DNA from 2 places in the Chryseomicrobium aureum genome. Region 1 is predicted to be linked to the other one. Evidence: riboswitches for the same ligand, from Rfam matches in the RefSeq annotation. Region 1 holds a riboswitch; the other holds the start of a gene.
The links. Region 1 has a riboswitch for S-adenosylmethionine ahead of ACF3OH_RS00300 (methionine ABC transporter ATP-binding protein). Riboswitches for the same ligand answer to the same signal wherever they lie in the genome.
Positions count from the first base shown of each region.

Region 1 (4,188 bases):
TGAGTAGGTTTTGATTAGACCTTTTACATATGGATCAAAAGAAGAGTCTTCGCCTTTGAACCAACGGTAGTTCGTTGCATAGGCGGCACTGTAGCCGTCTGGAATCATATAAATTACATTTTTGACTTTCCCATTATGAGCGTTATCATTCCGTGCTTCTGCGTAATCCATTGTCACATTGACACTGATCCCGGATACGACAAGTCCTCCCACCAAAGCGGCTGTTACAAGCTGTTTTTTCATACACATTTCCTCCTTTTGTTTGGTACACGGCAACGATATCAACTGAATGTAAAGGAAATGTGACGTCAATGTAAAAGCTTACGTAACACAGGGAAAATCGGTTTTTAGTCAAAGGAAACCTGAAAACTATTTAATTTTTAGTAGCTATATAGACCGTTCCGTTTGCAGTCATTTTGACGGATGAATTCATAAACTATCTGACTTTACATCATCTACTAAAGAATTTTAGGGTGTTATGAGATAATAGAAATAACTAACTAATGATTTAATCTCTATTCTAATTGAAGTACAAGGGGAGATTTTGCATGCAGACGATTTATTTAGCAGGGGGATGCCTATGGGGCGTGCAGGCATTTGTGAAGACGTTGCCAGGGATTGTCTCGACTGAAGCAGGAAGAGCAAATGGAACTTCTCAAACGTTAGACGGGGAATATGACGGATATGCGGAATGTGTAAAAACGACTTTTCATCCAGATGTGGTATCTGTCGACGAGTTGATGGGCTATCTTTTTGAAATCATCGATCCATACAGTATCAACAAACAAGGAGAAGACGTCGGGGAGAAGTATCGAACTGGGGTGTATAGTATAGACCCAAAACATGTAGAGCAGGCCAAGGCGTTCATCAAGAAACGTGAAGATGAGGACCGAATTGCTGTAGAAGTTCTGCCGCTTACCAATTATGTACGAAGTGCAGAAGAACACCAAGACCGTCTTGCTCGCTGTCCGGATGATTACTGCCACATTCCACAGCAGTTGCTGACAAAATACAAATCGAACGTGCTTACATGAGACGAGCCTCCTTTCTGTACTAGAAAGGAAGCTGATTTTTATTAGATAGCTTGTTCACATCTAGGAAATCAAAATAATGCTTTTTAAAGAATTTTCAATAAAACTAATAAAAAACTATCCGCGTCGTACCAACAAAGCAACCGCTTACATAGTCAGACTACTAAAAAAATTAGTAAAATTACTATTGACGACAAAACTTTGATGCTTTAGACTGTGAAACAGTTAGCAAGACGAACTAAATTCAAAACTACATACCAGCAATTCTTATCACGAGAGACGGAGGGACAGGCCCTGTGAAGTCTCGGCAAAGCGCGCATGCGTCAGTGCCAAATCCTGCAAGTGTCCACCACTTGAGAGATAAGACTGAGAGGCTTTTTCATGGCTTTCATTTCTTATGTTCTTAAGAGATGAAGGTCTTTTTTTATGCACTCTAGCAAGAAAGTAGGGAAGTCCACCATGATTACATTCCAAAACGTATCCAAAACATTCAAAGTCGGGAAGCGTGATGTGCACGCCGTCCAAAACGTCACGCTCGACGTCAAAAAAGGCGACATATTCGGCATCATCGGGTTTAGTGGAGCTGGTAAGAGCACGCTCCTTCGCCTCGTGAACCTTCTAGAGAAGCCGACGAGTGGCGTCATCAAAATCAATGATACCGACATCACATCTCTAAAAGCCAAACAACTTCGCTTGCAACGTCGACGAATCGGGATGATCTTTCAGAACTTTAACTTGTTCACATCCCGCACTGTTGCAGGGAATGTTGCCTATCCGTTGAAACTTGAAGGCACGCCAAAAGCGGAAATCACAAGACGCACAAAAGAGTTACTTGAATTCGTTGGCCTATCTGATAAAGCAGATAACTATCCTGAGCAACTCTCGGGGGGGCAAAAGCAACGCGTTGGGATTGCGCGAGCTCTTGCAACGAACCCGGAAATCCTAATTTGCGACGAAGCAACGTCCGCACTTGATCCGGAAACGACAGAGGACATCTTGAAACTTTTGAAGCGCGTCAATCAAGAATTCGGCATCACAGTGCTCTTGATTACACACGAGATGAACGTCATTTCAACCATTTGCAACCGAGTGGCGATTATGGAAAACGGACACGTCATCGAGCACGGGGAAGTCTTCGATGTCTTCACAAACCCGTCCCATCCGACGACAAAACGGTTTATCCAGTCGGTCAATAAAGACCTTCCTTCTCAAGAATTGCTAAAAGAATGGCGAGCAGCGGGAGATGAGCACATCTACCAAGTAACGTTTACCGGAAGTGCGACGAGTCAGCCGCTTCTTTCAAAAATCTCACAGCAACACAATGTCCACTTTAACGTTGTGTACGGCGCTGTTCGAGAGATCCAAAATCAGTTGCTAGGAAACCTAGTCGTTTCCTTCAAAGGAGAGACGACCGCGATTCAAAACGTGATCCGTGAACTAGCAGACGTTGTCGACATCAAGGAGGTGATCATCCATGAAAGTTGAGTGGAGTACATTTTATCAGCGCATCATAGAAGCAACTGGCGAGACGATCACGATGGTCATCCTGACTCTGATTCTCGGTTCGATTTTAGGCGTATTGGTGGGACTCGCTTTATTCGTCTCTCGCCAAGGCAATATCTTAGAAAATCGCTTGTTATACGGCCTTCTCAACTTACTGATCAATGTGATTCGGCCGATTCCATTTATCGTGTTCCTCGTATTCTTGATGCCAGTGACACGCCTCGTAATGGGGACGACAATTGGTGTGGGAGCTGCTGTGTTCCCGATGGCCATCATGGCAACATTCAGTGTCGCGCGTATCGTTGAACAGAACTTACTGAGTATCGACCCGGGTGTCATTGAAGCAGCGAAAGCGATGGGGGCGAGCCCGTTCCAAATCGTCTTTACCGTTTTGATTCCGGAAGCGCTTGGACCACTGATTCTTGGTCTCACGTTTGTGACAGTCAGCTTGATCGATTTCTCGGCAGTGGCCGGATATGTCGGTGGTGGTGGTCTCGGGCACATCGCGATTACATACGGCTACCAACGTTTTGATACGAGCGTCATGGTCGTGACGGTGATTATCTTGATTCTTCTGGTGCAACTCGCCCAGTGGCTTGGCAATACATTATCCAAAAAAATTATGAGACGATAGGAGATTAAAAAATGAAACGACTAAAACTTGCAGCACTTGCTGCCACAGCTGCTCTAACACTTGCAGCTTGTAACTCAGCCGATGGGTCAGAAGAGACAATCAAAATTGGGGTGAACGGTGCGGATAGCCCGCAATGGCCGGTCATCGTAGAACTTGCAAAAGAGGAAGGCATTGATTTAGAAGTAGTAGAATTCACAGATTACATCATGCCGAACAAAGCACTTGCAGCAGGGGACATTGATTTGAACGCGTTCCAGACGATCTCGTTCTTCTCAAACTTTGTGGCGGAATCTGGGGAAGACTTGGCACCTGTTGGTACAACGGTATTTGCGCCACTTGGTGTGTATTCAGATAAAATCGAGTCACTAGATGAATTGCAAAAAGGTGATCAAGTCGCCATTCCAAATGATGCATCAACACTTCCACGCGCACTGAACCTTCTGCAAGAAGCAGGTGTGATTGAACTAGCTGACGATTTTGGGATCACTGGAGACTTAGACAAAATCACATCAAACCCGTTAGAGCTTGAATTTGTCGCTATGGAACCCCAACAGACAGCACGTGTTCTTCCGGACGTTGCCATTGCCTTAATCAACAATGGTGTGGCCGTACAAGCAGGTCTTATTCCAGCTGAAGACGCTGTTGTGTATGAAGATACAGAATCCGAGTCCATCGAGCCGTACATCAATATCATCGCATCTCGTGCAGATGAAGCAGACAACGAAAACTACTTAAAGATTGTTGAATTGTATCAACATCCTGAAGTAGAAGAAGCGATCAACAAAGAGTTCAAAGGTAGCATGTTCATCATCCGCAAGACGGCGGAAGAGACGCAAGCGATGTTTGACAAAATGAATACCTATTTCCAATAAGGGCACCCACCCACTGCAGCTTTGACCCCCTTAGCTGTGGTGGGTTTTTTCTTAAACTTTAGAAATGTTTCGTAGCTTATTTGGTTAATCAATCGAGCGCTTGTCGATTCTTTGAATAGGACCTGCGAAGGGATATAAAGTGAATCCC
Region 1 is NZ_CP171117.1:49,738-53,925, forward strand. It holds gene ACF3OH_RS00290 (alkaline phosphatase) at 1-243, opposite strand, end outside; gene ACF3OH_RS00295 (peptide-methionine (S)-S-oxide reductase) at 549-1,034, shown strand; SAM riboswitch class I at 1,296-1,398, shown strand; gene ACF3OH_RS00300 (methionine ABC transporter ATP-binding protein) at 1,491-2,516, shown strand; gene ACF3OH_RS00305 (methionine ABC transporter permease) at 2,506-3,168, shown strand; gene ACF3OH_RS00310 (MetQ/NlpA family ABC transporter substrate-binding protein) at 3,180-4,040, shown strand; gene ACF3OH_RS00315 (hypothetical protein) at 4,129-4,188, opposite strand, start outside.

Region 2 (4,188 bases), 410 kb from region 1:
AGCTACGATTTCTCGACCTAAAGGATCTAAGACAGGTACATCAATCAGCCGACCAGCTGTGGCATCCACTAAAGCTTCAAGTGTACCTTCTCCTCCGTCGGCAATCGGAACAACCGTACAATTGATGTCTGGACGAACAGATTGAATCCCTTCTCGAATAGCCATTCCTGCTTCTTTCGCGCTAAGAGTTCCTTTAAACGAATCTGGACTGATGATGATGTTCATGTTCCTCACCCCATTTCATAAACGCTTACAAAAAGCCTAGCAGGTACTCTCACCCGCTAGGCTTTCGTTTATTCTCCGCGCTTTGAAGCGTACCAGCGCGCTGCCGCTTGTCGTAACACCTCTTCAGGCTTTTCAAGCGCTTGCTCTACTTCTTTCTCTGAAGTGGCAAGTACCACGACTTCATTGAAAACATCGTTAGCTTCTTCAGCCACATCGATATCGCCACTTCCAGCAAACAATGTCACCGGCAAGCCTTTGTCCCCTGCAAACTTCGCCACGCCATGCGGTCCTTTTCCTTCTAAGAACGTATGCGCATCAAGGCGTCCTTCTCCAGTAATTACGTGTGTAACACCAGACAATGCATTTTCCCATCCTGATCGCTTCAGCACAAAATCGATTCCGTGATACCACTTGGTCGGGAAAAATGCTTGGACGGCTCCGCCTAAGCCTCCTCCAGAACCCGCTCCTGCTCGGTCATGCAGACGAACCCCGGTATGTGCCTCGATGACATCTGCTAGCTGTTGGAGTGCTGCTTCCACTTCTTCCGACTCTTCTGCTTGCAGGCCTTTCGTCTCCCCATATAGACGCGTTGCACCTTGAGGCCCTATATATGGAATCTGTACATCACTCACTACTGCGAATGTACATTCTTGAAGACGTTTATCAAACTCTGCATCATCTAACCGATCAAGATGTTTAAGTTGTACCAAATCTCCTGACATTTCCTGACCCTCTTTGTCTAAAAACTTCAATCCAAGAGCCCGTAACATACCTGCTCCTCCGTCATTTGTTGCACTGCTCCCAATTGCCAAAACAAAATTGCGATGCCCTTCATCAAGTGCTGCACGAATCAGTTCACCGGTGCCAAACGTAGACGCGAGTCGTGGGTTCTGTTCATGCTTTTTGACATAGGAGAAACCGGAAGCTTGCGCCATCTCAATCACACATGTATGACGCGAAAGCCCTGTGACACCATACTTCGCCTCAACCGGACGGCCAAGCGGGTCATGAACAGTGGCCGTTTTGTATGTTCCTCTCGTTGCATTCATAAGCGCATCCAAAGTTCCTTCCCCTCCATCTGCAATCGGGAACTCTACAATTTCAAGCGTTGGATCGACAGACTGCAAGCCTTGTGCAATAGCACGGGTTGCTTGTTTAGATGTTAACGTTGTTTTCCAAGCATCTGAGCTGATGATGAATTTCATGGCTGTTCCCCCTAAAATAGTCGTTTGACGGATGGACCGAATAAGTAGAAATGTAAATCCTGTTTCTTTTCTTCTATACTTCGTGATAGTCGCGCAATCTCCTGCTCAAGTGCTGTAATTTCTTCGATCGCCTCATCGACTCGCTGGCGAGATATCTCTTCCCCAAGCTCCAAGTAGTGCAACTGCGCTTCTAGTGCTTTGACCTGTTGATGACGCTGCATAGCCCCCGCATAGCTTTTGACTTCTTTCGTCTTTAATTCATACAACTGCTTTTCAAGTGCTTCTTTTCCCATGTGAATCGCCTCCTAAAATTGTGCCAAACAAAAAACTCTTCCCCACGAGAGAGAAGAGTTGCAAGTGCACAATTTCTCCTCATCGTTCAGGTATCCCCTGTTGGATGGAGCACCTTACCGCGCGGGCAGGTTGCTGAGACTTCGTAGGGCCAATTCCCTCCATCTCTCTTGATAAGAAAAGAGTTCATGTTCAGTTAGGTCAAGTATAGCAGAAAGAGGGGGAATTTCCCAGCCTCATTTCGATCGGATATCATCTTCATCAGCATTTTTATGGTTATACAGTTCGTTCTCGCCATCTTTATCCGCAGGGTCTTCCCGATAAAAGAACGGATCACTATCGATTTTTTCTTCTTCAGTCAATGATTTTTCATCGCTTGGCATTGGAATCTTCCCACTATTTACTTTCTCTTTATCTTTGTCTTTTTCAAACATTGTGCATCCCTCCACTTATTCTGAATTAGTAAAGTATTCCCTCCAACCACCTGTTTAAAACGACTCGAGCAGGGAAATAGGAATTCAAGGAGGCGATTTGAAATGCCATGGACAAAAACGGACTATCCCGATTCCATGAAAAATTTAGACGCTAGTGTACGGAATAAAGCGATTGAGATGGCAAATGCGATGGTGGATGACGGTATGGAAGAAGGCCGCGCCATTTCTATTGCAACGGCGAAAGCACGTGACTATGTTAGCGGGAGTGACAATTCTTCACGCCCTCATTATGTAGTGAAAGCACATGAAGACGACTGGATACTTATGAAACAGGACGGAGAAAGGGCCATTAAGACGGCTACTACAAAAGAATCGCTTCTTGAAGAAGCAAAAACATATGTCAATGATAAAGATGGCATTTTAAAAGTGTTTAAACAAGATGGATCCGTTGAAGATACCTATTATGAATGAGGAGGAATGGTGATGAGCGAAAAATTAAAGGTAGGCATTATTTTAGGGAGTACGCGTGATGGTCGGGTCAGTCCACAAGTTGGAGAATGGCTCGTCGAAAAAGCGAAAGGTCGTGAAGACGCCAATTATGAACTGGTAGATATCAAGGATTTTGACCTTCCACTGCTTGGGACAGCTGAATCAGAAGGTGTAAAACGATGGAATGAAAAGCTCGACTCCCTCGATGCCTTTGTATTTGTTGTCGCAGAATACAATCACAGCATGACGGGAGCTTTAAAAAACGCATTTGATAGTGCGAAAGAGTCTTGGCACAACAAAGCAGCTGGAATTGTCAGTTACGGATCTGCAGGAGGTACACGTGCAGCTGAGCATGTTCGACAAGTATGCGCTGAGCTTATGATTGCAGATGTACGTGTACATCCTGTCTTATCCTTATTCTTAGATTTTGAAAAAGGACAAACATTTACACCTCGTGACCTTCACGACAAAAACGTCAACGACATGTTTGACCAAGTACTCGCATGGGGCGGGGCATTGAAACCACTACGTACAAACAAAGCCTGAGGAGACTTCCTCAGGCTTTTGGCATGATGGAATATGGTTCCCCTAGCCAGTCCATTAATTCGTCAAACCCATCTCGCCCACTTTTTAAGCCGAATTCATATAACGCAGACAACCGCTGTGGATTGCGTTCTGCTCGACTGATTTTAAACGTTTCTTGTGGATGAATAACAAATGCATCGCCTTGCGTTTCTAATTCATCCAGCCAATCCAGGGTATTGTTGATACATGAACTTACTGACGCCTGAAAACCGGGAAGCTGCTTTGCGATACCCCTTTGGACGTGTCAAAACGACAACGGGGCGCTCTACTCCATCCTCAAGTGCTTTCTTTAATGGGATTGGATCGGCAATGCCACCGTCCATTAACTTTAGCCCCTTATACTCAACTGGTGCAGCCATAAAGGGTAAAGAACTAGAGGCCCGAACCACCTTCAAAATCTCATCCCGAGGTGCTCCTTTTTCAAAATAGATTGGTTTTCCACTATAGCAATCAGTCGTTCCAATGACAAAACGTTCCGGAGATGCAGAAAACGTTTCGTAATCGAATGGGACAAGTTCATTCGGCAACTTATCAAAGAGCAAGTCCATCCCAAACAATTCTCGTTTTGTCACTAAATTTTTTAAAGAAATATAATCCGGATGCGTCACATAGTCAATGGATACTTTCCGATTTCTATCTCGTTGTCTAGCTGCATAGGAAGACCCGTGACATGCCCCTGCCGAAACCCCTATGACATATGGAAAATAATAGTCCTGCTCCATAAATGATTCTAAAATACCTCCAGTAAAAACGCCTCGCATGCCTCCGCCTTCTAAAATTAATCCAGCTCCGTTCATCGCGACCTCTCCTTTTTACTTCTCTCATTCTAGTATTTCGCAAAAGCAATCAGGAAGCAACTGGAATCTCGAAATTAAATCCTATCAAAGCACTTTGAATTGGAATTTAAATACCTGACTTGGTATACTGTTTGAACAAGAAACAACATGAAAGTAGGGAAA
Region 2 is NZ_CP171117.1:2,342,595-2,346,782, forward strand. It holds gene ACF3OH_RS12225 (glycerate kinase) at 1-225, opposite strand, end outside; gene ACF3OH_RS12230 (glycerate kinase) at 294-1,430, opposite strand; gene ACF3OH_RS12235 (hypothetical protein) at 1,442-1,723, opposite strand; SAM riboswitch class I at 1,800-1,901, opposite strand; gene ACF3OH_RS12240 (hypothetical protein) at 1,958-2,155, opposite strand; gene ACF3OH_RS12245 (DUF2188 domain-containing protein) at 2,258-2,626, shown strand; gene ACF3OH_RS12250 (NADPH-dependent FMN reductase) at 2,639-3,190, shown strand; partial or broken gene ACF3OH_RS12255 (patatin family protein) at 3,201-4,026, opposite strand.
Region 2: another riboswitch for S-adenosylmethionine. It lies ahead of ACF3OH_RS12235 (hypothetical protein); the one in region 1 lies ahead of ACF3OH_RS00300 (methionine ABC transporter ATP-binding protein).